2 linked regions of the Chelatococcus sp. YT9 genome follow. The protein of the gene in region 1 binds, or shares a complex with, the protein of each later gene. Links are inferred from orthologs where the notes say so. Each region holds a gene or a part of one and is shown in the gene's direction. Other genes may lie near its edges.

Region 1 (14,681 bases):
ATCCTCATCCCCGTCCAGGATCCGGACGATCCCGCCATCGCGGACTACCGGGCGGTCCGGGAGCGCGACCTTGTCGGACGCGGCGAGCGCTTCGTCGCCGAGGGCGAGGTCGTCCTGGCAGTGCTCAGGCGTCAGCGGCATTTTACGGTCGAATCCCTGCTCATCAGCGACAAGCGCTTGCCGAGCTTCGACAGGTCCGCCTGGCCGGACGGACTTCCCGTCTTCGTCGCCGCTCAGGCCGTGATGGACCAGATCGTGGGGTTTCACATTCATCGTGGCCTGCTTGCCATCGGCAGGCGCATATCCGCACCGGGCGCGCGGGAGCTTCTCGCACAGCTTCCACCGGCGGCACTGGTCGTCGGCCTTGTCGGCATCGCCAATCACGACAACATGGGTGGCATCTTTCGCAATGCAGCCGCCTTCGGTGCCGACGCCGTGCTGCTTGACGCAACCTGCTGCGACCCATTGTACCGCAAGTCTATCCGCGTCTCGGTCGGCGGCTGCTTTGTCGTGCCCTACGGGCGCGCAATCGACGGCAGGGACATGCTGGCCGCGCTGGCGGAGAACGGCTTCACATCTGTGGCCCTCAGCCCGTCAGGCGCGACGTCCTTGCACGAGACGCGTCCCGCTCGGCGCTCGGCCCTCATCTTCGGCGCGGAAGGCCCCGGCCTGTCCGCCGATCTTCTGGAGGGAACGCAGACCGTTCGCATCGCCATGGCCGGAACCATGGACTCCCTGAATGTCGCCACATCGAGCGGAATCGTGCTGCATCATTATGCCGCCGACAGGCTCAGTCCGTAGAAACCGAGCTCAGTTGCCCTTCTCGGGGGCGGGGGGCAGCGGCAGGATCTCGATACCCTCCTCGAGGAGATCGCGGACCTCCTCGCCGGTCGCTTCGCCATAAATAGCGCGCTCTTCCACCTCTCCCGCATGAATACGGCGGGCCTCGTCGGCAAATTCATCTCCAACGTAAGCCGCGTTCTCGATTACGTGCTGCCGCAGCGCGCGCACCATTTCACGGAGCTGGTGTTCCCGCTCCGTCAGCAATGCGGCTTGCGGCACCGCAACCCGGGGAGGGCTGCCAGCCGGCTCATTGACGGCCTCTGCAGATGGAGTCGTCCTCGACCGTTCATGATCCGTCCGCGCGACGCTTGGCGACATGATGGCCTTCTGTACCTTGTCGGATCCGCAGACCGGGCACGTCACGAAGCCCCGCGACACCTGCGCCTCGAAGGCGTCGCTGTTCTTGAACCAGCTTTCAAAACCGTGGCTCTTATCGCAGACGAGCTTGTAGCGGATCATGGGTCGGGGACTGTTCCGGAAATACGATCAGGCGGTCGGCCGGTGGAGACGTGTGTTCACGGGAGTCAGGCGGATTTCAGCAACGCGTCGAGCTCGCCGCGGCGTTCGAGCGCGTAAAGATCATCGCACCCACCAATGTGACGGTCGCCGACGAAGATCTGCGGGACGGTGCTCCGCCCTCCGGCACGCGCGATCATCGCCGCACGTTCGTCGGCCTTGCCTGAAATCTCGATCTCCGTGAAAGTCACGTTCTTCGAGGTCAATAGCTCCTTCGCCGACTGGCAATAGGGGCACCACGACTTCGTATAGATCGTTACATCAGCCATAGCGGGACGCCGTTCACAACAGTTGTGCTCAAGCGACATATAGGTGTCATCATGCCTCCGCGACAACCCTCGCGAAGGTCAATATATCGACGTGGGATGCGCCGCCCCGCAGCAACGCCCGACAGGCGGCATTGGCCGTCGCGCCGGTCGTCAGCACATCATCAACGAGAATGACGCGTTCGCCCCCCAAACGCCGGTTGTCCGGCACATGAAACGCGCCTTGGAGATTGGCAGCGCGCTCCGCGCGCGTGAGCCCCACCTGCGGCCGCGTATTCTTGCGGCGGTGGAGCACGAGTCCGTCACAACGCAAGCCGCTGCGCCGTGCGATTTCCTGTGACAGGACCATGGCCTGGTTGAACCGGCGGGACCAGAGACGCCGCGGATGCAGCGGCACCGGCACGATAAGCGCGGCCTCTGCAAAAAGCTCCGCACCGGCCGTCGTCATCATCCTGCCCATGGCCTTGCCAAGCTCAAGGCGATCACCGTATTTCAGGCGGTGGACCAATTCGCGGGCGGTGCCGTCGTAACGGGCGACCGCCCTGGCCCTCTCGAATACCGGCGGGTTGGCAATGGCCGCCGGGGACAGGAGTGGCCCGCCGAGATCTACCGCGAAGGGGGTGCCCAGCCGCTCACAGTAAGGCCGAGTGATGAATGGCAGTTCGCGCCAACAGGCTGCGCAGACTCCATGGGGCTCGGCGGTCGCATGGCCGCAGGCAATGCAAGTAGGCGGATAAATCAGGCTGGCGAGCCGGCTCGCCACCGCCTCCGCGCCCTTATGCAACACCTCGGTCGAGCGCCGCAGCCAGCCGCTCTCGTATTCCGCCATGCCATCCCCCCCCCCCCCCGCTTGGAGTTTAGGCGGTTGGAGGCACACGTGAAAGGTTCATCCAGGGCTGTCCGATGGGTCCCCCCGCGAACAACGGGCGGGTCCTCCGGAAGCGATAGTCTTTGACCCCCGGACCGAAGCGCAGGATAACGCGACACCACCTCCTGCTTGCTCGATCAGGATCAAGGACCCTCCATGGCCGCGCCCATCGTCTTCGACCGTGCCCTCGCCCGCCGTCGCCTGGAGCGTGCCCACCGCGAGGGTTTCATCGACTTCCTGGTGGCACGGGCTGGCGAGGATCTCGCCGATCGGCTAGCAGCGGTGAAGCGCGACTTCGATCTGGTGCTTGATCTCGGCACACCGACTAACGCCGCCGTCTCGACTCTCACAGCCTCAGGGCAAGCGCGGCGCATCATCCGGGCTGCGCCCACCGCTGCGGCTCTCAGCCGAACGCGGGATGCCGCGTTGGTGGCGGACGAGGAAGCGCTGCCCTTCGCGGAAGCCCGCTTCGATCTCGTGGTCTCGCTCCTGGCGCTCCAGGGGATCAACGACCTGCCTGGGTCGCTCGTGCAGATCCGCCGAAGTCTCAAGCCGGATGGATTGTTTCTCGCAGCCCTGTTCGGCGGCTCCACGCTAACGGAGCTGCGCCAGATATTGGCGGAGGCCGAAAGCGAGATCGAGGGAGGGGTCAGCCCCCGCGTCGCGCCCTTCATCGACATCCGCGACATGGGCGGGCTGCTACAGCGCGCGGGCTTTGCTCTGCCGGTCGCTGATATCGATACGGTCAAGGTTCGCTACGAGCACCCCATCGGCCTACTGCGCGACCTGCGCGCGATGGGCCTGACGAACAGTCTCGTAGAACGCCGTCGCAAGCCCCTGAAGCGGCAGACGCTCGCCCATGCGGTCGCGCTCTACTACGAGCGCTTCGCCGATGACGACGGCCGCGTGCCGGCCACTTTTGACATCCTCTGGGTTTCGGGCTGGGTCCCGCACGAGAGTCAGCAGAAGCCGCTCAAACCCGGCTCGGCCAAGGTACGGCTGGCAGATGCTTTGAACACCAAGGAGATCAAGACGGGCGGTGAGGCAGAGTAACCACTGTTCGCGACCGTCGCCCCCTGAGTGGCCGGCGCGCGGATCCCTCCCTCAGAGAGGGTGGCCTCGCGCAGCGAGGTCGGGTGGGGGGGGGCCAGGGGGCGGGAACGATCCTCCAGGGACCACGCAAGTGCCACCGTCTCGGCCAGAGCGGCGCCACCCTCCCGTCGGGGAGGAACAGCGCGGCTCACGAATTCGGCCTAGCGCAGAAGATCGACCAGCACGGGTACCAGCGGCTCGTCCGCAGGGGGCATGGGATAGTCGCGCAGCGCCGTAGCCCGAACCCATTTCAGTGTCTGCCCCTCGCGCGGAGCGGCGATGCCCTCCCAGCGCCGGCAGATGTAGAGCGGCATCAGGAGATGGAAGGTCTCGTAGGGATAGCTCGCGAAAGTGAGCGGCGCGAGACATTCCTGCTTCACGGTAATGCCGAGTTCCTCGTTGAGTTCCCGGATCAGCGTTTCCTCCGGGCGCTCACCGGCCTCCACCTTCCCCCCCGGGAATTCCCAGAGGCCCGCGAGCGCCTTGCCCGGTGGGCGCTGGGCGAGGAGGATGCGCCCGTCGCCATCAACGAGGGCGCAAGCCGCAACAAGAGTGAGCTTCACACTCACGAGCGGTAGTCGCCGTTGATCTCGACATAGGCCTTGGTGAGATCGCAGGTCCACACCGTGGCCGAACCACTGCCGAGCCCGATATCCGCGGTGATGCAAATATCTTCGCCGCGCATGTAGGCGGACGTCGCGGCCTCGTCGTAGGCGCCATCGCGCTCGCCGTCGACGGCGACGCGGATATCGCCGAACCAGATCGCGAGGCGATCGCGTTCGGCGGGCTCGCCGGCCTTGCCGACGGCCATGACCACACGGCCCCAATTGGCGTCCTCGCCGGCAACCGCCGTCTTCACCAGCGGCGAATTGGCAATCGACAACGCGATGCGCTTGGCGGAAGCGTCGTCCACGGCGCCACGCACCAGGACCTCGACGAACTTGCGTGCACCCTCGCCGTCGCGCACGACCTGATGGGCCAGGTCGAGCAGCAGAGCGTCAAAAGCCACCTTGAAGGCAGCGAGCCGCGGATCATCTACCGCCTCGATGGGCTTCACCCCGCGGGCCACCGCGGCGCCCGTCGCAAAGGCAATAAGCGTGTCGGAGGTTGATGTATCGCTGTCCACCGTGATGGCGTTGAAGGAGCCCTTGACCCCACCGGACAGGAGCGCCTGCAGAACCGGGGCGGCGATCGGCGCGTCAGTGACGACATAGGACAGCATCGTCGCCATGTCGGGAGCAATCATGCCGGCCCCCTTGGCGATGCCGTTGATGGTCACGGTAATGCCATCGATATCAGCGGCGCGCGTGGCCACCTTGGGGAAGGTGTCGGTGGTCATGATTGCCTTGGCGGCATCGAGCCACGGCTCTGGCGAGGCACGACGCGCGCAGTCGGCCAGTACGCCCTCGAATTTCGTGGCATCGAGCGGCTCGCCGATAACGCCGGTCGAGGACAGGAAAATCTCGCTTTCCGCACAGCCTACCGCGGCAGCCGCGAGCTTTGCCGTGAGCGCTGTCGACTCGCGGCCCTTGCGGCCGGTGAAGGCGTTGGCATTGCCGGAATTGACGACAAGCGCCCGTGCCTTTCCGCCGGCCAGCCGGTCCCGGCACCATTCAACCGGTGCCGACGGGCACTTGGAGCGCGTGAACACGCCCGCCACGCTCGTGCCCTCATCGAAGATGGCGAGCAGCACATCCGTTCGGTCCTTGTAGCGGATGCCGGCCGCGGCGGTCGCGAAGCGCACGCCGGCGATGGGGGGCATCGCGGGAACGGTCTTGGGGGCAAGTGGCGAGACGGGATGTTCTTTTGCCATGTTGGGCCGATCGGGAGAAGGAGACTTACGCCGCTCGGTGCGACGCGGAGGTATAAGCTGGGGCACGGCATGCAAGCCATGCCGTACTCCTGGGTCATCAGGTCAAATATGCCTTGCCGGTCGCGGCCACCTGCCTATCGTTCCCGATCTGCAGGACGTTATCCCCGTCACCAGATCAGGGCTTCTTGGGCTCGGCCGGTGTTGCGGGCGCTGGCGCGCTTGGTGTCGGGGCGGGCGTTGCCGGCGGCTCGTCCAGACGCTCGATCTTCGCATCCTTGCGTAAGCCCACAATAATGTCCTGCTGAGCCTTCTGCGCCAGATAGCTGTCGACCTGCTCCTTGACCTCGTCAAACGTCGGAATTGGCTTTTCGCGCTTTTCCTCAACCTTGATGACGTGCCAGCCGAACTGGCTCTTCACAGGCGCCGAAATCTCACCCGGCTTGAGCTTGAACGCGGCCTCGGCAAATTCCGGCACCATGCGGTCCTTGGTGAAGAAGCCGAGATCCCCGCCTTCCTTGGCGGAACCCGGATCCTTCGAGACTTCCGCAGCCACCTTCACGAAGTCCTCGCCGGCCTTGAGCCGTGCTTCAATCTTCTTCGCGTCGGCCTCATTCTCCACGAGAATGTGGCGGGCGCGCACCTCTTCTTCGGGCTTCATGCCCTTGACGGTATCTTCGTAGAGCGCCTTGGCTGCTTCAGGCGTCGCGGCCTTCTTCACCTCGGCGGCCAGATAGTCGTCCAGCAGCACCTTGTCCCTGAAGTAGGCCAACCGGCGCGCGAAGTCCGGCGTGTCGCCGATCTTGGCTTTTTCGGCAGCCTGCGCCAGAATCTTCATGTCGATGAGATAGTTCAAGAGATAAGTCCGGCGCTGGGCTTCCGGCATCGCAGGCAGCCGGTCCCCGAGATCCTCGCTGGCCACGTCGAGATCCCGCTGGGTGATCGCCACGCCGTTCACAGTGGCAAGCGGCTTGTCCGGGTTGGTAGCGGAAGCGGCCGGCGCGGCCGGCTGAGGCGCCGCCGGAGCCGCAGCGCCCTGGGCCATGGCAGGCACGGAGAGCGCGCCCAAGCCGGGCAAGCCCATCAGGGCGGTGGCGGCAGTGGTTAGAAAGAAGCGACGAAGGTTCATGGGTGCTTCCGCGATGCGACCGGGGGCCGATGGACGGCTGGCGGCCACGAGGGCGCACCAGCCATATGAGCATAAGTGGCTTGCATGAGTGGCCGAAGCGGCGTTGCTTGGCAAGACCTTATGTTGGCGGGAGCTCTCCCTGAGAGCCAGCGTCCGCCCACATCGCGCCCAACGCTGCGACCTCCCCACAGCGAGCTGGCGCCCCTATATAGCGCCATAAGGCCTGTTTGGCAGTAACCGGGTTGACAGATCCTCATGATACACCCATTTCGCCGAACAGCACGGGGCTTCGCCGCTTCGACACATCGGCGTGCGATAGGGGCGGAATCAAGGTCGACGCCATAAAGTCGATTGGTGGGGCTCATGTCCCCGCTGTTGTGCTGGACCCGGCGCCCCTTGGGGGTTAATCGTGTGACCGACGGCGCGGGATGCCTTCCCGGGCCGGAATTGATCGTCCGGAAAGAATCTCGATGCTCGGCGCTATTGCGAAAAAAATATTCGGTTCAGCCAACGACCGCCGCCTGAAGACCTATACCAGCAGAGTCCAGGCCATCAATGCGCTTGAGCCCGAACTCGCGGCCCTTTCAGACGAGCAGCTGCGCGCCCGGACGGAGGAATTCCGTCAGCAGCTCGCCGCCGGCAAGACACTCGATGATTTGCTCATTCCGGCCTTCGCCACCGTGCGCGAGGCAGCCAAGCGTGTGCTCGGCCAAAGGCACTTCGATGTGCAGCTCATCGGCGGCATGGTGCTTCACGAAGGCGCGATCGCCGAAATGCGGACGGGTGAAGGCAAGACCCTTGTGGCGACGCTGCCGGTCTATCTCAACGCCCTGTCCGGCAAGGGTGTTCATGCGGTCACCGTCAACGACTATCTCGCCAGCCGCGACTCCGGATGGATGGGGCGCATCTACCGCTTTCTCGGGCTGACAGTCGGCGTGATCATCCACGGGCTGGACGACGACCAGCGCCGCGAAGCCTATGCCTGCGACATCACCTATGGCACCAACAACGAATACGGCTTCGACTATCTGCGCGACAATATGAAATACGATCTCGCGCAGATGGTCCAGCGCGGGCACAATTTCGCAATCGTCGACGAGGTCGACTCGATCCTGATCGACGAAGCGCGGACGCCGCTGATCATCTCCGGGCCGCTCGACGACCGCTCCGATCTCTACAATGCCATCGATGTGCTGATCCCGAAGCTCAAGCGCGAGGACTACGATCTCGACGAGAAGCAGCGCGCGGTCTCGCTGACCGAGAGCGGCAATGAGCATATCGAAGAGCTGCTGGAAGGCGCCGGCCTGCTGAAGGAAGGCTCTCTCTACGACGCCGCCAACGCGACGCTGGTGCACCACGTGAACCAGGCACTGCGCGCCCATACGCTGTTCCAGCGCGACAAGGACTACATCGTCCGTAACAACGAAGTGGTCATCATCGACGAGTTCACCGGTCGCATGATGCAGGGCCGGCGCTACTCGGAGGGCCTGCACCAAGCCCTCGAGGCGAAGGAACACGTCCAGATCCAGCCCGAGAATCAGACCCTCGCGTCGATTACCTTTCAGAATTATTTCCGCCTCTACAAGAAGCTCGGCGGCATGACCGGCACGGCCGCCACCGAGGCCGACGAGTTCCTGGACATCTACAACCTGCCCGTGGTGGAGATCCCGACCAACCTGCCGGTCAAGCGTATCGATGAGGACGATGAGGTCTACCGGACCGATGCCGAGAAGTACAAGGCGATCGCCCGCGACATCATGGAGGCGGCCGAGAAAGGCCAGCCGGTTCTCGTCGGCACCACCTCGATCGAGAAGTCGGAAGTACTCGCCAACTTCCTGTCCAAGACAGGTTACAAGCATATCGATTTCAACAAGCCCGACGCGCTGAAGCCGGTGTTCGAGGCCGCCCGCTCGGGGAAGTCATCCAAGCATTTCGCAGTGCTGAACGCCCGCTTCCACGAGCTCGAAGCCTTCATCGTGGCGCAGGCCGGTGTTCCCGGCGCCATCACCATCGCTACCAACATGGCCGGCCGCGGCACGGATATCCAGCTTGGCGGCAATGCGGACATGCGGCTGGAGCAGGAACTGGCTGATATGCCGGAGGGCGAGGCGCGGACGGCTCGCGAAGCCGAGATCCGCGCGGAGATCGCCGAATTCAAGAAACGCGCGCTGGCCGCTGGCGGGCTCTATGTCATCGGCACCGAGCGTCACGAGAGCCGGCGCATCGACAATCAGCTGCGTGGCCGTTCCGGCCGCCAGGGCGATCCCGGCCGCTCGAAGTTCTTCCTGTCGCTCGAAGACGACCTGATGCGCATCTTCGGCTCAGGCCGCATGGACACGATGCTGCAGCGTCTTGGCCTGAAAGAGGACGAGGCGATCGTCCATTCCTGGATCAACAAGGCGATCGAGAAGGCACAGGGCAAGGTCGAAGCGCGCAACTTCGACATGCGCAAGAACATCCTGAAATACGACAACGTTATGAACGACCAGCGCAAGGTGGTCTTCGAGCAGCGTCGTGATTTCATGGCTCAGGAATCGGTCCGCGAGACCATCGACGAGATGCGCCACGGTGTCGCCGAAGAACTGGTGACGCGTCATATCCCTGAGAATTCCTACCCCGAACAGTGGGATGTCGCCGGCCTCTCCGAGGCCATTACCAACGAGCTGAACATCACCGTTCCGGTCGAGGATTGGGCGAAGGAAGAAGGTATCGCGGACGACGAGATCCGCGAGCGCCTCAAGGCGGCTGTCGATGCCTCTTATGCAGAGCGCGTCGAGAAGAATACGCCCGAGGTGATGAACTACGTCGAGAAGCAGGTGCTGCTGCAAACCCTCGACCATCTCTGGCGCGAGCATCTCGCCACGCTCGATCATCTGCGCCAGGTCATCGGCTGGCGCGGCTACGCCCAGCGCGATCCGCTGAACGAGTACAAGTCCGAAGCTTTCCAGCTCTTCGACGGCCTGATCGGGCGCCTCCGCGAGCAGGTCACGACGCAGCTGATGCGAGTCGAGGTGATGTTCTCGCCGCCCCCAGAGGCCGAGTTGCCGCCGATGGAGGCCCATCACCTCAACCCGTTCAGCGGCGAGGAGGAGATGGCGGGCTATGCCGACACGCTCGTAGCGTCCCGCCCGCAGGCGGAAGCCGTCGCTGTGGATCCAGCCGACCCCTCGACGTGGGGCAAGGTCGGCCGCAACGATCCCTGCCCCTGTGGCTCAGGCAAGAAGTTCAAGCATTGTCACGGGCGGTTCATCTGAGCGATCGCCCGGCGGACGTGCTCACTTCTCCGTTAGGGGAGGTCAGACAGACGTGCAGTGTCCGGTGAGGGGTTTACGGTACTGGTCGTCCGCGCCGCTCCGTAGCCCTCCTCCTCAATCCAATTTGAGATAACCGATCCACCGGGGTCATCCCGGCCTCGCGCCGGGGATCCCGATTGTCAAAGTCCAGACGCTATGTGTCCGGATGGCCAAGACAAGTCCGGCCATGACAACGAAGCCCCATCGGTTCAATTGGATCGGAGAATTCTGTGGCGCCCTGTCTTGCAATCTGGGGCTTGCCGCCTGCCCGGCAAGACCTCACTGCATGATGCGCAGGGTGGAAGCGCCAACCTTGGTCAGGTTGCGCATGCGGGAATCATAGGTAGCCCAGTTCACCCGGCTCTTGCGGCGGCCACTCTTGCCGCGCGCGACTGGCCCGATCGCGCCGACGACCGGGTCACCAAAGGTGGGTGTTGGGACCTCCCCCGTAACGGGATATCCCTGCGCGGTCAGGATCGCGCGCACGCGCTGACAATAGTGCACCGAGCGATAGGAGAAGCGTGTCTCCCCGTGCCCTGCTCGGTATTTCATGACTGTCGTGCAGATGTCGCCGCCCGCGAGCTTCCAGGCGCCGGTGAGATAGGTAACGCCATAGCGGATGTTGGTGGCGGGTTCGGCGAGTTCCGCGAGCGAGCCGCTGAAGCCGAGCATCCGTGCGGTCGAGGGCAACACCTGCATCAGCCCGACTTCACCGTAGCTGCCCGAAGCAGAGATATTATAGGCGCTCTCAACCTCCGCGACCGCGTCCGCGATCTGGGGCGGCAAGCCTGATTTCAACGCCTGCTCGCGCACGAGGGCGCGCAATCGCACCTTGTCCCGGCCGGGCGAAGGAACGGAGGCTTCTGCCGGAGCCACCGATTTCGGCACAGGCGCAACTGCAGCTTCACTCGGCGCCGACTTGGGCGACTGGCCACTCTCGGGCGCGGCAAGCGCTTTCCCCATGCCAAAGGCAGCGACGGTCAAAACGACAGCGGTGATACCGATCCTGACCACCATGAACTGTTCCTCTTGCCGGAAGCCCCGGCCGGGGAGCGGTACGGCGCGCTCTCTCATGCGCAATAAAAGCTTATCGTAATATGACGATGAAATATAAATTCATTGGAAACACAGCCGGAAGCTCATCCTCCCTGGCGAGATTGAGCGTGCCCGCGCCCTCCTCCAGGAATAAGGACAGCTTCACGAGCTCCCCCAAAGAAAAAAGGCCGCTGTCCATCGACAACGGCCTCATGCGCTTTGCCGGACATGCTTCCGGGATCAGAACAGGGAGAGCGGCCATACGCTCCGCGACGAGGCCTCGCTTGCGTCCTTCGCGGGCAGTTCCGCGCGCTTGTCGGTCGCGCCGGCCTTTCCGCTATTCGACGATTGCTGCCGTTGCGGCGGCAGTGGCGCTGCAGCAGGCACCGTCTGCGAGAGAGCTTCCGCCGCTGGCGCCGCAGGTTTTGCTGGCGCCGAATCCGCCCAGGACATCACGCGCTGGAACAATGACTTCTTGGGGGCAGCGCTTTCGGTCGCGCCGGCAGAGGCGAGAACCGGCGCGGGCACCGCTGCCTCGTCACGCGCGGTGGACGACGTCGAGACCACATCGTTCGCTGTGGGTTTGGCAGGCGCAAGGGCAGCCACAGCGGTGACCGGCTGAGTAGGCTTCGGGGCGACGCCCTCCTCCAGCACGATCTCCTCTGGCCCGTTCAACAACGCTTCAGGGCGGCTCACATTCTCAAGAGGCTTGGCGCTGCTGCGCGCGGCGAACATCATGACGCCGCCATCCGAACCGCCGAAGTTGTTGGACGCAGAACTGAAGGACTTGTGCTGCCCGCCATCCTGATAAACAAGGCGGACGGCCGCCGTGCCCGAGCGAACCAGTTCGGCGACCTTGGCGTCATCCCGCTGCTGCTTGGCCTTGACGGCCGAAGCGACAGCTTCGTCCTCACGCAAGGCGGGGCAAGGCGCGACGGGGTCAAGCCGGATACCGCTCGCCGAGACAGCGTTGAAGACATACTGGCGGCCGCAGACGCCGACTTTCGGCTCCTCGCGCGTCACTTCAAAATTATCCGAACCGCGCTTCAACATCTGCCAGAAGGCAATGTTGGGATCCTTGCGGTGCTTGGCCATGTTCTCCGGCGTCATCCGGAAGGGATAGGCCTGGAACTGGAACGAGCGCTGACCGCCACTGAAGGCCTCGCGTCCGAGCGCATAAATCTCGGCGATCTGCTCATCCGTCATGGAGTAGCAGCCGCGTGACGAGCACGCGCCATGAACCATGAGGAATGAGCCAGTGCGGCCGTTGGCGCGGTCATAGGTGTTGGGGAAGCCCGTATCGAACGACAGGAAGAAGTTCGAGTTGGGATTCATCTGCGCGGGCGTGATGTTGTAGAAACCCTCCGGCGCCTGCCGGTCGCCTTCACGCACCTTCGGGCCGAGCTGTCCCGACCAGCGGCAGATGGGATATGTCTTCAGTAGCGCGTAGCGGCCGGTGTTGTCCTTCTTCCAGACCTCGAGTTCCGCTTCCTTCTTGTAGGCGCGGATGAGAATAGGAGAAGACTTCGTCATGCCCTTCTCGGACATGAGCGCCAGCGTGGCTGCCGGCAGCGGAGCGTTTGCACGGGCGCTGCGATTGTAGCCGTTTCCGTCCTGGCACGAGGCTAGGCCCAATCCCACGACGGCGATCAATGCGACGCGCTTGAACATCAGCCATCCAATCATTCGACCGGTCAACAAAGGTCACCGGTTGTTAGCTTTTACGCCCGGAAGCGTTACCCCAATCTTACCAAATTAAGGCAAACCAGTGGCACTTCCTGGGTCGGCACGCTAGCGAACAGACGACTCGGCTTCATCTTTCCGCACTCTGACGGATTTAGAAAGGTTTCACAACCGCCTGCCGATGGCCAGGAATTTCTCAGCCCGCCGGTCGCGGATTTCCTCCGGCGACAGGCCCGACAGATCCTGGAAACTGGCCGCGATCGCATCGCCGGTCGACGCAATCGCATGGGCCGCATCCCGGTGGGCGCCACCAGACGGCTCAGCGATGATTGCGTCGATGACGCCGAATTTCAGAAGGTCCTGCGCGGTGATCTTCATTCCGGTCGCAGCATCCTGAGCGCGGGAAGAGTCGCGCCAGAGAATGGACGCGGCACCTTCCGGCGAGATCACCGAATAAATCGAGTGCTCCAGCATGAGCACCTTGTTGGTGGTAGCGAGCGCGATAGCACCACCGGAGCCGCCCTCACCAATAATGACGGAAACGCTCGCAGTGGGGAGCGCGAGACAAGCCTCCGTCGACCGGGCAATGGCTTCGGCTTGACCACGCTCCTCGGCGTTAATGCCGGGATAAGCGCCCGCCGTGTCGACGAAGGTGATGACCGGCAACGAAAAGCGTCCGGCGAGCTCCATCAGGCGTACAGCCTTGCGATAGCCCTCGGGCTTCGCCATGCCGAAATTATGGCGGATGCGTTCCTCGGTATTGGAGCCCTTCTCCTGGCCGATCACGCATACGCTTTCGCCCCGGAAGCGACCGAACCCGCCGACGATGGCCTCATCCTCACCGAACTTGCGATCGCCCGCGAGAGGGGTGAAGTCGTCGATTAAGGCGGTGCAGTAATCGATGAAATGCGGCCGCTGCGGATGGCGCGCCACGAGCGCCTTCTGCCAGGGGGTCAAGGCGGCATAGAGCTCGTCCAGCGCGCGCGAGGCCTTGGCCTCTAACCGGCCAATCTCCTCGCCAATGGCGACCGCGTCGCCGGACTGGGCTAACGCTCGCAGCTCCTCGACCTTGGCTTCGAGTTCAGCAACGGGTTTTTCAAAATCGAGATAGCTGCGCATCAACTCACAATAGGGGTCAGCAAAGCCCTTCAACACCCCGAGATCGAAGGGCCGAACACAGCCTCCGTCACAGGGGCCGGCGAAGGCCGGACCTTGGCGTCAGGAAGGCTGCAAGTCAATATCCCGCCGTCCACCGACATCGGTTGCCCCAGCGCGCCCGTGCGCCACCGCACGCATACCCGCTTCATGGCGACATATCCGAGGTTCGATGCGCGGCTCGCACGCGTCCGGTGGGCACGGGCGGGCCGGGCGTCGGCAAGAGAACTGGGCTGAGGCTCCGTGAGCGGCGGACCTTGCGCACCATGACAGGCCGGTGGAGCTGCTTGGTCGCCTCCATGACATGGACGCCAGCGAAGGGCAGTGAGAGCCGTGCACCCGCCCGCTCCCATGCAACCGCCGCGCGCAGGAACAAACGGCCGCGCAAGGGAGGCACATAGAGCGCCTCTCCCCAGTTCTCAGGGGAAAACAGGCTGCGTCTAAGGAGCCCCGTGAGCTGCGAACGGCTGTAAGGCAGCCCCTGTCCGAAGGGGGTCGTGTCCATGCGCGCCCAGAGACCGCGCCGGTTGGGCACCACAACGATCATCCGCCCGCCCGGCGTCAGGATGCGCCACACTTCCGATAACAGATCCTCCGGCGCGTCGCTCGTCTCCAGCGCATGCACGATGATGACCCTGTCGATCGACGCATCGAGCAGCGGCTGCATGGCGGGGTCCACGAGCGCTGACGAGGAAATGCCATTCGGCGGCCAGTTCACCACCCCCTGCATGGCGGGCATGAAGGCAAGCGTCCGTTCCATGCGAGGGCGGAACGCCGTGAGGTAAGGCGTCGCATAGCCAATACCGAGGAGCCGTTGCCGGGGCATGTCGCCCCAAAGGCTGTCAATGGCGCGCCCTACCAATCGGCGGGCAACCACACCGAGCGGCGTCGCGTAGAAGCTCTTCAGATCGACGACATCGACAGGCATGGCCTCTCCCACAGTCCCTGAAGGTTGCCAGGGCGCGTCCGGCTATCAATGGGGCTGACGGCC
Region 2 (14,211 bases), 1.0 Mb from region 1 along the record:
CGTGCGACCTACACCATGCAGTTCGACCACTACGAGCAGGTGCCGCAGGCGGTCGCCGCCGAGGTTCAGGCGAAGTACGCCTGAGCTGTGATCCGCAACCAACGACGCAAAACGTCGAGTTCCTGTCAGGAGCCCTACGATGGCCAAAGAGAAGTTTGAGCGGACGAAGCCGCACTGCAACATCGGGACGATTGGTCACGTTGACCATGGCAAGACGTCGTTGACGGCGGCGATCACGAAGGTCCTGGCTGAGTCTGGCGGTGCAGCGTTCACGGCGTATGACCAGATTGACAAGGCGCCTGAGGAGAAGGCGCGCGGGATCACGATCTCGACGTCGCATGTTGAGTACGAGACGAAGAACCGTCACTACGCGCATGTGGACTGCCCCGGCCACGCGGACTACGTGAAGAACATGATCACGGGCGCGGCGCAGATGGACGGCGCGATCCTGGTTGTGTCGGCGGCTGACGGCCCGATGCCGCAGACGCGCGAGCACATCCTTCTGGCGCGCCAGGTTGGCGTTCCGGCGCTGGTGGTGTTCCTGAACAAGGTCGACATGGTGGACGACGCGGAGCTTCTCGACCTGGTCGAGCTTGAGGTTCGCGAGCTTCTGTCGAAGTACGAGTTCCCCGGCGACGACATCCCGGTGGTGCGTGGTTCGGCGCTGTGCGCGCTGGAAGACCGCGAGCCGACGATCGGGCATGACGCGGTGCTCGAGCTGATGACGCAGGTCGATGCCTATATTCCGCAGCCGGAGCGTCCGGTTGACCTGCCGTTCCTGATGCCGGTCGAGGACGTGTTCTCGATCTCGGGTCGTGGCACGGTTGTGACGGGCCGCGTTGAGCGCGGGATCGTGAAGGTCGGCGAGGAAATCGAGATCGTCGGCCTGAAGGCGACGGTCAAGACGACGGTTACGGGCGTGGAGATGTTCCGCAAGCTCCTTGACCAGGGTCAGGCGGGCGACAACATCGGGGCGCTGCTGCGCGGCACGAAGCGCGAGGACGTTGAGCGCGGGCAGGTGCTGTGCAAGCCGGGTTCGGTGAAGCCGCACACGAAGTTCAAGGCGGAAGCCTACATCCTGACGAAGGAAGAGGGTGGTCGCCACACGCCGTTCTTCACGAACTATCGTCCGCAGTTCTACTTCCGGACGACGGACGTGACGGGTGTCGTGACGTTGCCGGAAGGCACCGAGATGGTGATGCCTGGGGACAACGTGACGATGGAAGTCGTGCTGATCGTTCCGATCGCCATGGAAGAGAAGCTTCGCTTCGCGATCCGCGAAGGTGGCCGCACGGTTGGCGCCGGCGTGGTCGCCTCCATCATCGAGTAAGACACCAGCAACACCAGGCGAACGCGCGATGAAAACGCGTGTTCGCCTGCGTCGCCGGAATTTGGCCCGAGGGCGTTGTCATGACTAACCAGAATATCCGTATCCGCCTCCAGGCGTTCGATCACGACGCTCTCGACGCTTCGGCGAAGGAGATCGTGTCGACCGCGAAGCGGACGGGGGCGCAGGTGCGGGGGCCGATTCCTTTGCCGACGCGTATTGAGAAATTCACGGTGAACCGTTCGCCGCACATCGACAAGAAGTCGCGCGAGCAGTTCGAGATGCGTACCCATAAGCGCGTTCTCGACATCGTTGAGCCGACGCCGCAGACGGTCGACGCTCTTATGAAGCTCGACCTCGCCTCCGGCGTTGAAGTCGAAATTAAGCTCTGACCCTCCGCTACGGTTGGTTGGTTCCTGGAACGCCTTAGAGGATCCGCTCATGCGCTCAGGCGTGATCGCACAAAAAGTTGGGATGACACGCGTCTTCACGGACGCGGGTGAGCACGTCCCTGTTACGGTTCTGAAGCTTGACGCCTGCCAGGTGGTCGCGCACCGGACCGTTGATACGAACGGCTATACCGCGCTGCAGGTCGGCATCGGCAAGGCCAAGGTGAAGAACGTCTCGAAGGCTGAGCGCGGTCGTTTCGCCGTCGCCACCGTCGAGCCGAAGAAGAAGCTCGCCGAGTTTCGCGTTGATCCCCAGCACGTCATTCCGGTGGGTGCGGAGATCACAGCGGATCACTTCGTTGTCGGTCAGTTCGTCGACGTGACGGGCACGACGACCGGTAAGGGTTTCGCCGGCGGCATGAAGCGCTGGAACTTCGGTGGTCTCCGTGCGAGCCATGGCGTGTCTATCTCGCACCGCTCGATCGGTTCGACCGGTGGTCGCCAAGACCCCGGCAAGACGTTCAAGAACAAGAAGATGCCTGGGCATCTCGGTGTCGAGCGCGTGACCACGCAGAACCTGCGCATCGTGCAGACGGACGTGGAGCGTGGGCTCATTCTGGTTGAAGGTGCTGTGCCGGGCGTGTCCGGCGGCTGGATATTGGTACGTGACGCGGTGAAGCGTAAGCTGCCGAAGGAAGCGCCGCTTCCCGGCGCGTTCCGCGAGCCGAAGTCCGCGGCTGTTCCGGCGGAAGCCGAGGGACAGGAGAACGCGTGATGAAACTCGATGTGACCACGCTCGACGGCTCGGCTGCCGGCACGATCGATCTCGACGAGACGATCTTCGGTCTTGAGCCGCGCGTCGACCTTATTCATCGCTATGTGCGCTGGCAGCTCGCCAAGCGTCAGGCCGGGACGCACAAGTCCCTCGGCCGCGCCGAGATCGCTCGCACCGGCAAGAAGCTGTACCGCCAGAAGGGCACCGGCAACGCCCGTCATGGTGCGGCCCGCGCTCCGCAGTTCCGCGGCGGCGGCAAGGCGTTCGGCCCGGTGGTGCGCGATCATGCGCATGATCTGCCGAAGAAGGTGCGCGCCCTGGCGCTGCGCCACGCTCTTTCGGCGAAGGCGAAGGACGGTGCGATCGTCGTGCTGGACAAGGCCAGTGTGGCGGAGCCCAAGACCAAGGCGCTGAAGGCGAGCTTCGGCAAGCTCGGTTTCGCCAGCGTACTCGTCGTGGACGGCGCCGAGCTCGAGACGAATTTCCGCCTCGCGGCCCGCAACATCCCGAATGTTGATGTGCTGCCGGTTCAGGGCATCAACGTTTATGACATCCTGCGGCGTGAGAAGCTCGTTCTGACGAAGGCCGCCATCGACGCGTTGGAGGCGCGCTTCAAATGAGCAAGGCTCCCATCGCACTGGATCCGCGACACTATGACGTGATCGTCGGACCGGTCATCACCGAGAAGGCTACGACGGCGTCGGAGCACAACAAGGTGGTGTTCAAGGTCGCTGGCAAGGCGACGAAGCCGCAGATCAAGGCGGCTGTCGAGAAGTTGTTCGACGTTAAGGTGCTCAGCGTGAATACGCTGGTCACCAAGGGCAAGGTAAAGCGGTTCCGCAATACACTCGGCCAGCGTTCGGACGTGAAGAAGGCGGTTGTCACCCTCGCCGAGGGTCACAGCGTCGACGTGACGACGGGCCTTTGAGGCGGGTGAAGGACTGATCCGATGGCTTTGAAATCCTTCAAACCGGTTACTCCGAGCCAGCGTCAGCTGGTGATCGTCGATCGTTCGGAGCTCTACAAGGGCAAGCCGGTCAAGACGCTGACTGAGGGCAAGTCGTCCGCAGGCGGCCGCAACAACACCGGGCGGGTGACCGTCCGCTTCCGTGGTGGTGGGCACAAGCGCACTTACCGTATCATCGACTTCAAGCGTCGCGAGCGCCTGGAGCAGCCGGGTGTCGTCGATCGGGTCGAATACGATCCGAACCGCACGGCCTTCATCGCTCTCGTCAAGTACGAGGATGGCGGGCTTGCCTACATCCTCGCACCGCAGCGCCTTGCCGTCGGCGATACCGTTGTCGCGGGCAATCAGGTCGACATTAAGCCCGGCAATGCGATGCCTCTGGCGAACATGCCGGTCGGCACGATCGTGCACAACGTCGAGCTCAAGATCGGCAAAGGCGGCGCTCTTGCCCGCTCGGCCGGTACTTACGCTCAGATCGTCGGTCGTGACCAAGGCTATGTCATCGTTCGCCTGAACTCCGGTGAGCAGCGCCTGGTCCACGGTCAGTGCTTCGCCACGGTGGGCGCGGTGTCGAACCCGGACCACATGAATACCTCGGTCGGCAAGGCTGGTCGTTCGCGCTGGCTCGGACGGCGTCCTCACAACCGTGGTGTGACCATGAACCCGATCGACCACCCGCATGGTGGTGGTGAAGGGCGCACTTCGGGTGGCCGTCATCCGGTCACGCCGTGGGGCAAGCCGACCAAGGGCAAGAAGACCCGCGCCAACAAGCGGACTGATAGCTTCATCGTGACGTCGCGTCACCAGCGGAAGAAGAGATAAGGGGCGGGCGATGGCACGTTCGATCTGGAAGGGCCCGTTCTTCGACGGCTACCTCCTCAAGAAGGCCGAGGCAGCGCGTGCAGCCGCGCGCTCGGAAGTTATCAAGATCTGGAGCCGTCGCTCCACCATCTTGCCGCAGTTTGTGGGCCTGACTTTCGGCGTCCACAACGGCCAGAAGCACATTCCCGTCTTCGTCAGCGAGGAGATGGTCGGTCACAAGTTCGGTGAGTTCGCACCGACGCGGACCTTCCATGGCCATGCCGCCGACAAGAAGGCGAAGAGGAGATAGGCATGGGCAAGCCCGCAAATCCTCGCGCGCTGAAAGACAACGAGGCGAAGGCTGTTCTGCGCAATCTGCGCGTCAGCCCGCAGAAGCTCAATCTCGTCGCGGCTCTGATCCGCGGCAAGAAGGTGTCGACCGCCCTCGCGGATCTGGAATTCAGTCGCAAGCGTATTTCTGTCGACGTGCGCAAGACGCTCGAGAGCGCCATCGCCAATGCCGAGAACAACCACGACCTCGATGTCGACGATCTCGTCGTTGCCGAGGCCTTTGTTGGCAAGGGCTTGGTCATGAAGCGCTTCCACGCTCGTGCCCGCGGTCGCGGCGTGCGTATTGAAAAGCCTTTCTCGAACCTGACCATCGTGGTTCGGGAAGTGGCGCAAGAAACCGGCCGCGGAGCCTGAGGAGAGCGCGATGGGTCAGAAGGTCAATCCGATCGGTCTGCGGCTCGGCATCAACCGCACGTGGGATTCGCGTTGGTTCGCGGGCAAGATCGAGTATGGCAAGCTGTTGCACGAGGACATGGCGATCCGTCGCGCCCTCATGAAGCAGCTCAAGCAGGCGGCGGTCTCCAAGATCGTCATCGAGCGGCCGCACAAGAAGTGCCGCGTCACCATCTACTCGGCTCGTCCGGGCGTGGTGATCGGCAAGAAGGGCGCCGACATCGACAAGCTGCGCAAGACCGTGGCGAAGATGACGGACGCCGATGTGGCGATCAACATCATCGAAGTCCGCAAGCCGGAGATCGATGCCAAGCTCGTCGCAGAATCGATCGCGCAGCAGCTTGAGCGCCGTGTGGCATTCCGCCGCGCCATGAAGCGTGCCGTCCAGTCGGCCATGCGCCTGGGCGCAGAAGGCATTCGTATCAACTGTTCCGGGCGTCTCGGCGGTGCCGAGATTGCGCGTATGGAATGGTATCGCGAGGGTCGCGTGCCACTTCACACCTTGCGCGCGGACGTGGATTACGGTACGGCGACGGCCTTCACGACCTACGGGACGTGCGGAATCAAGGTGTGGATCTTCAAGGGCGAAATCCTTGAGCATGATCCGATGGCTCAGGACAAGCGTATGGCCGAGGAAAGCGGCGGCCAGCGCAGTCATGGCCGTAGAGAGGCTGCGGCGTAACGCCGCTTTAGGAGGCAGAGATGCTGCAGCCCAAGAAGACTAAGTTTCGTAAGCAGTTCAAGGGCCGTATTCACGGCACCGCGAAGGGTGGTACGAACCTCGATTTCGGCCAGTTCGGTCTCAAGGCTCTCGAGCCGGAGCGCGTGACTGCCCGGCAGATCGAAGCGGCGCGACGCGCTATCACGCGTCAGATGAAGCGCCAAGGCCGCGTGTGGATCCGGATTTTCCCGGATCTTCCCGTGACCGACAAGCCGACTGAAGTGCGTATGGGTAAGGGCAAGGGCTCCCCTGAATATTGGGCAGCGCGCGTCCATCCCGGCCGCATCATGTTCGAACTCGACGGCGTGCCGGAAGAGATTGCGCGCGAAGCGCTGCGTCTCGGTGCGGCTAAGCTGCCGATCCGGACGCGCTTCATCCAGCGCATTGCGGAGTGAGTGTTAGACGATGAAAACGAAGCAGCGTTTTTCCGACCTCACCGCGATGTCGGCTGACCAGCTCCAGGACGAACTTCTGAAGCTGAAGAAAGAGCAGTTCAATCTGCGCTTTCAGCGCGCGACGGGGCAGCTCGAGAGCACGGACCGTGTGAGGGTGGTGCGTCGCGACATAGCTCGCGTCAAGACTCTTCAGCAGCAGAAGCTCGCTGAAGCTCACAAGGTTTGAGGAGGCCGCCGTGCCGAAACGTGTATTGCAGGGCGTCGTCGTCAGCGACAAGCAGGACAAGACGATCGTCGTGAAGGTCGAGCGCCGTTTTACGCATCCGCTTCTCAAGAAGACGGTGCGTCGCTCGAAGAACTACCATGCCCACGATGAGGGCAATAAGTTCAAGGTCGGTGATACGGTGTGGATCGAGGAGACTCGTCCAATATCGAAACTCAAGACCTGGGTCGCCCTGGAAAACTCCGCGGCGTCCTGAGCACTATTGAAGAGAGGCGAGGGGACCGAAAGATCCCCGTCAGTCGTAGTCCGGCGGTGTGAGCTGCCGGAAACCGGTCTGAGACAGAGAAAGGATCGTTGCCATGATCCAGATGCAGACGAATCTTGACGTTGCCGACAATTCCGGCGCCCGTCGCGTCATGTGTATCAAGGTCTTGGGTGGCTCGAAGCGTAAGTATGCCGGCGTTGGCGACATCATCGTGGTGTCGGTCAAGGAGGCTATTCCGCGTGGCCGTGTGAAGAAGGGTGACGTGATGAAGGCGGTCGTCGTGCGCACCGCCAAGGACATCCGTCGCGCTGATGGCTCTGTGATTCGTTTCGATCGCAACGCTGCTGTGCTGATCAACAATCAGAAAGAGCCTGTTGGAACCCGTATCTTCGGGCCGGTTCCGCGTGAGCTGCGCGCCAAGAACCACATGAAGATCATCTCGCTCGCGCCGGAGGTGTTGTGATGGCCGCGAAGATCAAGAAGGGCGACAAGGTCGTCGTTCTCACCGGCCGCGACAAGGGCAAGTCGGGCGAGGTGGTGCAGGTTCTTCCCAAGGAAGAGCGCGCGCTGGTACGCGGCGTGAACCTGGTGAAGCGCCATCAGCGCCAGACGGCGAATTCAGAGGGCGGCATCATTTCCAAGGAAGCGCCGCTCCATCTGTCGAATATCGCGTTGGCGGACCCCAAGGACGGCAAGGCGACCCGCGTTGGGTTCAAGACTTTGGACGACGGGCGCAAGGTGCGTGTCGCCAAGCGTTCGGGAGAACTGATCGATGGCTGAGGCTGCTCAGGATCTCGGCGTCGGCTATGTGCCGCGCCTCAGGAAGCACTACGACGAAGTCATTCGTGAAAAGCTCGTCGAGGAGTTTGGCTACAAGAACCGGATGCAGGTTCCTACGATCGAGAAGATCGTTCTGAACATGGGCGTCGGTGAAGCTGTCAACGACTCCAAGAAGGCGTCGGTGGCGGCGGCTGATCTGGCGTTGATCGCCGGTCAGAAGCCTGTCGTGACCCGGGCCCGCAAGGCTATCGCGACCTTCAAGGTCCGCGAGAACATGCCGATCGGCGCCAAGGTGACGCTGCGCAAGGAGCGCATGTACGAGTTCATCGATCGTCTGGTGACGATCGCTCTGCCTCGCGTGCGTGACTTCCGTGGCCTCAACCCGAAGTCTTTCGACGGCCGTGGCAATTATGCTCTCGGAATCAAGGAGCACATCGTGTTCCCCGAGATCAACTACGATCGCGTCGAGCAGATCTGGGGTATGGACATTATCGTCTGCACCTCGGCGAAGACCGATGATGAAGCGCGTGCGCTTCTCAAGCACTTCAACTTCCCGTTCCGGCAGTGAGATTGTTCTCATACGCGGACACCGGAGATCAATATGGCTAAGAAGAGTTCAATCGAGAAGAACAAGCGGCGCGAGCGGCTTGTGAAGCAGTACGCGGGCAAGCGCGCTCGTCTGAAGGCGATCGCCAACGATCAGACGAAGTCGCCGGAAGAGCAGTTCGAGGCCCGGCTTAAGCTGGCTGAGCTGCCGCGCAACTCCAATCCGACACGGATCCGCAATCGTTGCGAGGTCACGGGTCGTCCGCGCGCGTTCTATCGCAAGCTCAAGATGTCGCGTATAGCGCTTCGCGAGCTGGGCTCGCAGGGGCTCGTCCCCGGCTTGGTCAAGTCGAGCTGGTAAGGGAGGATCTGCGATGTCGATCAATGATCCGCTAGGCGATATGCTCACCCGTATCCGCAACGCCCAGATGCGGCGCCGCGGCAAGGTGGGAACGCCGGGTTCCAGGCTGCGTGCACGTGTTCTCGATGTGCTCCAGCAGGAAGGCTATATTCGCGGCTATTCGACGACCGAGTACGGCAATGGCCGCACGGAGTTCGAGATCGAGCTGAAGTACTTCGATGGTACGCCCGTGATCCGTTCGATCCAGCGTGTGTCGAAGCCCGGCCGTCGTGTCTATGCTTCTGTCGATAACATGCCGCGCGTCGCGGATGGTCTCGGCATCACCATTCTCTCCACGCCTCGCGGCGTGATGGCCGATCACCAGGCCCGGGAGAATAACGTGGGCGGCGAAGTGCTCTGCAAGGTCTTCTGATCAGGCAGCACTGACAAACCACGGGAAAGACCATCATGTCTCGTATCGGTAAGAAACCAGTTCCTGTCCCGGCCGGCGTTACGGCGACCGTCGAAGGGCAGACTGTCAAGGTGAAGGGCTCGAAGGGCGAACTGTTCTTCGTTGTTCCTGACGACGTCTCGGTGGCGCTCAACGACGGCGAGGTCAAGGTCGACCCGCGTGACGAGACCAAGCGCGCCCGCGCGCTCTGGGGCATGTCGCGCAGCCAGGTCGAGAACCTGATCATTGGTGTGTCGAAGGGCTTCGAGAAGAAGCTCGAGATCACGGGTGTCGGTTACAAGGCCGCGGTCGCGGGCAAGGTTCTCAAGCTGTCGCTTGGCTACAGCCACGACATCGACTTCGAGATCCCCGCCGGGCTGACGATCACGACGCCGAAGCCAACGGAGATCGTCGTTGCCGGCATCGACAAGCAGAAGGTCGGCCAGGCTGCGGCTGAGATCCGCGAGTTCCGCGGTCCCGAGCCCTACAAGGGCAAGGGCGTGAAATACGCCAACGAGTTCATCTTCCGCAAGGAAGGCAAGAAGAAGTAAGGGGCCGACCATGGCGGAGAAACTCGGAACCACTGAGCGTCGCAAGGCGCGTGTTCGCCGCGCTTTGCGCGCTGCTGCGAACGGACGGCCGCGTTTGTCGGTGCACCGCTCCTCGAAGCAGATTTATGCCCAGGTCATCGACGATGAGGCCGGCCGTACGCTGGCTTCTGCGTCGTCCCTGGAGAAGGCTGTCCGCGAGCAGCTGAAGAGTGGCGCCAACGTTGAGGCGGCAGCCGCAATCGGTAAGCTGATTGCAGAGCGCGCGGTTGCAGCGGGCGTCAAGGACGTCATCTTCGATCGCGGCGCTTTCATCTATCACGGGCGCGTCAAGGCTCTGGCCGAAGCCGCGCGCGAAGGTGGCTTGAGCTTTTAATTTGACTTATTCAGGTCCACCGCGTCACCGGGGCTTGTGCGAAAGCAGGCAACCGGTTACGCGGTGGTCTTGTTTTTGGGAATCGCGGGCCGTGTTGTGCGCGATCCCCGCTCTGAAAGCGGCGGATTTGGTGTGGTTCGAAGCGAGCGGGGCCGCCGCCCTGCGAAAGTGGAGACAAAGGTATGGCGAGAGACCGTCAGCAGCCGCGTGACCGTGAGGAGCGCGACAGCGAGTTTGTAGATCGGTTGGTGCACATCAACCGTGTTGCCAAGGTCGTGAAGGGTGGCCGTCGTTTCGGCTTCGCCGCCCTCGTGGTCGTCGGCGATCAGAAGGGCCGGGTCGGTTTCGGCCATGGCAAGGCCCGCGAAGTTCCGGAAGCGATCCGCAAGGCGACTGAAGCGGCCAAGCGCGCTCTTGTGCGCATTCCCCTGAAGGAAGGCCGTACGCTGCATCACGACGTTGCCGGCCGCTGGGGCGCGGGCAAGGTCATCCTGCGCGCGGCTCCCGCCGGTACCGGCATCATTGCCGGTGGCCCGATGCGCGCGGTCTTTGAGACGCTCGGCATGCACGACGTCGTCGCGAAGTCGCTCGGTTCTTCGAACCCGTACAACCTGGTTCGCGCCACGATCGACGCGCTGAAGCGCGAAGACAGCCCGCGTTCCGTTGCGGCCCGCCGTGGCCTCAAGGTGTCCGCACTCCAGTCCCGTCGTCGCGACGCTGATATGAGCGACGCGGCCGGCGCCGAAGCGTGAGGAGGCTTGAACAATGGCTCAATCCTCTGGAAAGAAGACCGTCACGGTCGAGCAGATCGGTAGCCCGATCCGCCGCGTGGCCGCTCAGCGCGCGACGCTGATCGGACTTGGTCTCAACAAGCTTCACCGTCGTTCGGTTCTCGAGGACACACCGGCTGTCCGCGGGATGATCGACAAGGTTCGTCACCTCGTGCGCGTCGTTGAAGACACGCCGGCAGCAGGGTGAGGAGAATGTCGATGAAACTGACAGACATTCGCGATAATCCCGGCGCATCGAAGGGCCGCATGCGCGTCGGCCGCGGTATCGGCTCGGGCAAGGGCAAGACCGGTGGCCGTGGCGTCAAGGGGCAGAAGTCCCGTTCAGGCGTTGCCATCAAGGGTTTCGAGGGTGGGCAGATGCCTATCCATCGTCGGCTCCCGAAGCGCGGCTTCTGGAATCCCTTCCGGCGGGACCTCAACGAGGTTAACGTCGGCCGGGTTCAAGCCGCGGTGGACGCGGGCAAGCTCGATGCGGCGAGCCCTGTCACCCTGGAAGGTTTGATCGCCGCGGGCGTCGTTTCGAAGGCGCGCGACGGGGTCAAGATCCTGGGGCAGGGCGAATTGACCTCGAAGCTTATCTTCGAGGTTGCGGGCGCATCGAAGTCAGCGATCGCCGCTATCGAGAAGGTGGGCGGCTCGGTTAAAATTCTGAGCGCTGCAGCACCTGCAGAAGCGTAGGCGAACCCCTATCTAAGCCTGTGGCGGCGGGGCACCCTCGGGTTGGCCGGCGCCGCCACGAAGCCTTTGCGGGATTGATCATCGATGGCGTCGGCAGCCGAACAGCTTGCAGCAAATCTCAACTTCGGGGCTCTGGCTAAGGCCGAGGAACTCAAGAAGCGCATCTGGTTTACGCTGGGTGCGCTTCTCGTGTATCGGCTTGGCACCTATATCCCTCTTCCCGGCATCAATCCGGAGGCGGTCGCCGAGCTTTTCCGCCAGACGCAGGGTGGCGTCCTCGGGCTGTTCAACATGTTCTCGGGCGGAGCGGTTAGCCGTATGGCTATCTTCTCGCTCAACATCATGCCCTACATCTCGGCATCGATCATCATCCAGCTGCTAACGAGTGTCGTCCCCACGCTCGAGGCCCTCAAGAAGGAGGGCGAGCAGGGGCGTAAGGTCATCAATCAGTATACCCGCTACCTCACTGTCATTCTCGCGGTCTTCCAGGCTTACGGAATTTCGATCGGCCTCGAGGGCTCCGGAAACATGGTTTCCGATCCGGGCATGTTCTTCCGGATCACGACGGTCATCACCCTGACCGGTGGCACCATGTTCCTGATGTGGCTCGGTGAGCAGATCACGTCACGGGGCATCGGTAACGGGACGTCGCTGATCATCTTCGCAGGCATTGTCGCGGAACTGCCGCAGGCTATCGCCGGGACCCTCGAGCTCGGCCGCCAAGGCGCGGTGTCGACTGGCCTCATCCTTGGCGTCATTGTGATGGCGATCGCCTGTATCGCGCTGATCGTGTATATGGAGCGCGCCCAGCGTCGCCTGCTCATCAATTATCCGAAGCGCCAGGTTGGCAATAAGCTGTACGAGGGCCAGAGCTCCTTCCTGCCGCTGAAACTGAACACCGCCGGCGTCATTCCGCCGATCTTCGCGTCGTCCCTGCTTCTGTTGCCGACGACCTTCGCGAGCTTCTCGCAATCGCAGGGCGGGGGAACGGGCATCCTGGCGACGCTGTCGACCTACCTGGCGCACGGTCGGCCGCTCTATATGATCTTGTATGTCCTGTTGATCGTGTTCTTCGCCTTCTTCTACACGGCGATCGTGTTCAACCCGAACGAGACGGCGGACAACCTCAAGAAGCATGGCGGCTTCATTCCCGGCATCCGCCCCGGAGAGCGCACGGCACAATACATCGACTATGTGTTGACGCGCATTACGGTGGTCGGCGCGGCCTACCTCGCTTTGATCTGCTTGATTCCCGAAGTCCTGATTTCCTATGCGGCGCTTCCCTTCTATTTTGGCGGCACATCGCTGCTGATCGTGGTCAGCGTCACGATGGACACGGTCGCCCAGGTGCACGGGCATCTGCTGGCCCATCAGTATGAAGGGCTCATCAAGAAGTCGAAGTTGAAGGGGGCAAGGCGCAAATGAGACTGATCCTACTCGGACCTCCTGGTGCCGGTAAGGGTACGCAGGCGGCGCGTCTGGTGGAACGCCACGGAATTCCGCAGCTCTCGACAGGCGATATGCTGCGGGCGGCGGTTGCAGCCAGAACTCCCGTGGGCCTGCAGGCGAAGGAGTTGATGGATCAGGGCGCGCTGGTGCCTGACGATCTCGTCGTTTCGATCGTCGCCTCCCGCATCGATGAACCGGACGCGCGCAAGGGCTTCATCCTCGATGGTTTTCCGAGGACGGTGGGACAGGCTGACGCTCTGGACAGGATGCTCGAGCAGAAAGGCATGCAGCTCGATGCGATCATCGAGCTCAAGGTCGATGAGGGCATTCTCGTCGATCGGATCGTCCGGCGTGCCAAAGAGGCCGAGGAGCGGGGCGAGCCGGTGCGTCGCGACGACAATCCAGAGGTGTTCCGCACGAGGCTTGACGCCTACAGGCAGCAGACCGCTCCGCTGACCGACTATTATGGCAGCAAGGGTACCTTGCGGACCGTGGACGGAATGGCGCCTATCGATGATGTCACCACGGCGATTCGCCAGATCGTGGGTGGCTGAATCGATAGATAAGGTTGACGAAACTTGTATGAACGCCTAAAGACAGGAATCTGCCGACGTTAGTCTGTGACCGAGCCGGTGTCCTGAGCAAAGGGGTGCCGGCCGGTGTTGTCGTGTGGGCCGTTCGCAAGACTATTCCTCCGGGGATCCCTGGAGTTGGCACATTATCGAACCGCATGAAGCTCCGGCTTCGATGTTAAGGGTTGAGGAGACTGGAACGTGGCCCGTATCGCAGGCGTCAACATTCCGACGAACAAGCGCGTGGTGATCGCGCTGCAGTATATTCATGGCATCGGTGCCAAGAAGGCGCAGGAGATCAGCGAGAAGGTCGGTATCCCGGCCGATCGTCGTGTGAACCAGCTGACCGACCAGGAAGTGCTGCAGATTCGCGAGACCATCGACCGTGACTATCTGGTCGAGGGTGATCTCCGTCGCGATGTGTCGATGAACATCAAGCGGCTGATGGATCTTGGCTGCTACCGTGGCCTGCGTCACCGCCGCAGCCTTCCGGTTCGCGGCCAGCGCACGCACACCAACGCGCGCACCCGCAAGGGCAAGGCCAAGCCGATCGCCGGCAAGAAGAAGTAATCGGTTGCGGGCGCGCTGCTCGTCTGTCGGTTAGGTCGATTGACCCCAGGCCCTCCGGGTGTCTGGGGTGGTTCTTATGGTTGCCGGGCATTCCGGCAGTTATCCCGAGCGCCTGGTATCACGGGCGCGCTTGAAGGATTGGATAGAAGAGACAATGGCAAGAGAAGTCGCCCGCGTCCGCCGTCGCGAACGTAAAAACATCGTGTCTGGCGTCGCCCATGTGATCGCCTCGTTCAACAACACGATGATCACCATCACCGATGCGCAGGGCAACACGATCTCGTGGTCGTCTGCCGGTTCGATGGGTTTCAAGGGTTCGCGCAAGTCGACGCCCTATGCTGCGCAGGTCGCGGCTGAAGATGCGGCGCGCAAGGCTGCCGAGCATGGCATGCGTATGCTCGAGGTCGAGGTGTCGGGTCCTGGTTCGGGACGTGAGTCGGCGCTCCGTGCGCTGCAGTCGGTCGGCTTCACCGTCACCTCGATCCGTGACGTCACGCCGATCC

What was found.
Region 2: the proteins of secA (region 1) and secY are in contact, whole or in part, in a crystal structure (PDB 3DIN), measured with the Thermotoga maritima proteins. The link is inferred for Chelatococcus sp. YT9 from one-to-one orthologs. Residues at the interface, in WP_004082002.1 of Thermotoga maritima: Glu261, Ala262, Arg263, Lys300, Ala301, Arg302, Thr303, Ile304, Ile305, Leu323, Tyr324, Asp325, Pro326, Val329, Ser330, Tyr333, Ile336, Lys340, Phe345, Val349, Glu363, Phe364, Tyr374, Ser375, Gly376, Gly377, Glu393, Ile395, Thr482, Ser483; in WP_004081795.1 of Thermotoga maritima: Glu108, Gly109, Glu110, Glu111, Ala236, Glu237, Arg238, Arg239, Ile240, Thr241, Ile242, Gln243, Tyr244, Ala245, Arg246, Arg247, Val248, Thr249, Gly250, Arg251, Arg252, Val253, Tyr254, Gly256, Ala257, Ser258, Thr259, Tyr260, Leu261, Pro262.

What each region holds. Positions count from the first base shown.
Region 1 is NZ_JAHBRW010000001.1:1,849,389-1,864,069, reverse strand. Bases 6,660-9,978 are described here. They hold secA (preprotein translocase subunit SecA), read left to right. Parts: upstream 6,660-6,994; coding sequence 6,995-9,778; downstream 9,779-9,978. In the rest of the region: KIO76_RS08410 (TrmH family RNA methyltransferase), read left to right, coding at 1-801; KIO76_RS08405 (DUF1178 family protein), read right to left, coding at 811-1,302; grxC (glutaredoxin 3), read right to left, coding at 1,368-1,628; KIO76_RS08395 (ComF family protein), read right to left, coding at 1,678-2,454; KIO76_RS08390 (methyltransferase domain-containing protein), read left to right, coding at 2,650-3,546; KIO76_RS08385 ((deoxy)nucleoside triphosphate pyrophosphohydrolase), read right to left, coding at 3,747-4,154; bifunctional glutamate N-acetyltransferase/amino-acid acetyltransferase ArgJ, read right to left, coding at 4,151-5,398; KIO76_RS08375 (peptidylprolyl isomerase), read right to left, coding at 5,574-6,524; KIO76_RS08365 (lytic transglycosylase domain-containing protein), read right to left, coding at 10,097-10,834; KIO76_RS08360 (L,D-transpeptidase family protein), read right to left, coding at 11,093-12,523; KIO76_RS08355 (acetyl-CoA carboxylase carboxyltransferase subunit alpha), read right to left, coding at 12,701-13,654; KIO76_RS08350 (class I SAM-dependent methyltransferase), read right to left, coding at 13,839-14,618. UniProt on the Escherichia coli protein: Required for protein export, interacts with the SecYEG preprotein conducting channel.
Region 2 is NZ_JAHBRW010000001.1:2,854,443-2,868,653, forward strand. The notes cover bases 10,523-13,371. They hold secY (preprotein translocase subunit SecY), read left to right. Parts: upstream 10,523-11,201; coding sequence 11,202-12,542; downstream 12,543-13,371. Other genes in these bases: rpmD (50S ribosomal protein L30), read left to right, coding at 10,523-10,626; rplO (50S ribosomal protein L15), read left to right, coding at 10,638-11,117; KIO76_RS13125 (adenylate kinase), read left to right, coding at 12,539-13,120; rpsM (30S ribosomal protein S13), read left to right, coding at 13,340-13,371. Outside these bases: fusA (elongation factor G), read left to right, coding at 1-84; tuf (elongation factor Tu), read left to right, coding at 140-1,330; rpsJ (30S ribosomal protein S10), read left to right, coding at 1,411-1,719; rplC (50S ribosomal protein L3), read left to right, coding at 1,769-2,491; rplD (50S ribosomal protein L4), read left to right, coding at 2,491-3,111; KIO76_RS13030 (50S ribosomal protein L23), read left to right, coding at 3,108-3,419; rplB (50S ribosomal protein L2), read left to right, coding at 3,441-4,280; rpsS (30S ribosomal protein S19), read left to right, coding at 4,291-4,569; rplV (50S ribosomal protein L22), read left to right, coding at 4,572-4,964; rpsC (30S ribosomal protein S3), read left to right, coding at 4,975-5,685; rplP (50S ribosomal protein L16), read left to right, coding at 5,706-6,119; rpmC (50S ribosomal protein L29), read left to right, coding at 6,130-6,345; rpsQ (30S ribosomal protein S17), read left to right, coding at 6,356-6,598; rplN (50S ribosomal protein L14), read left to right, coding at 6,702-7,070; rplX (50S ribosomal protein L24), read left to right, coding at 7,070-7,387; rplE (50S ribosomal protein L5), read left to right, coding at 7,380-7,955; and 8 more genes. UniProt on the Escherichia coli protein: The central subunit of the protein translocation channel SecYEG. Consists of two halves formed by TMs 1-5 and 6-10.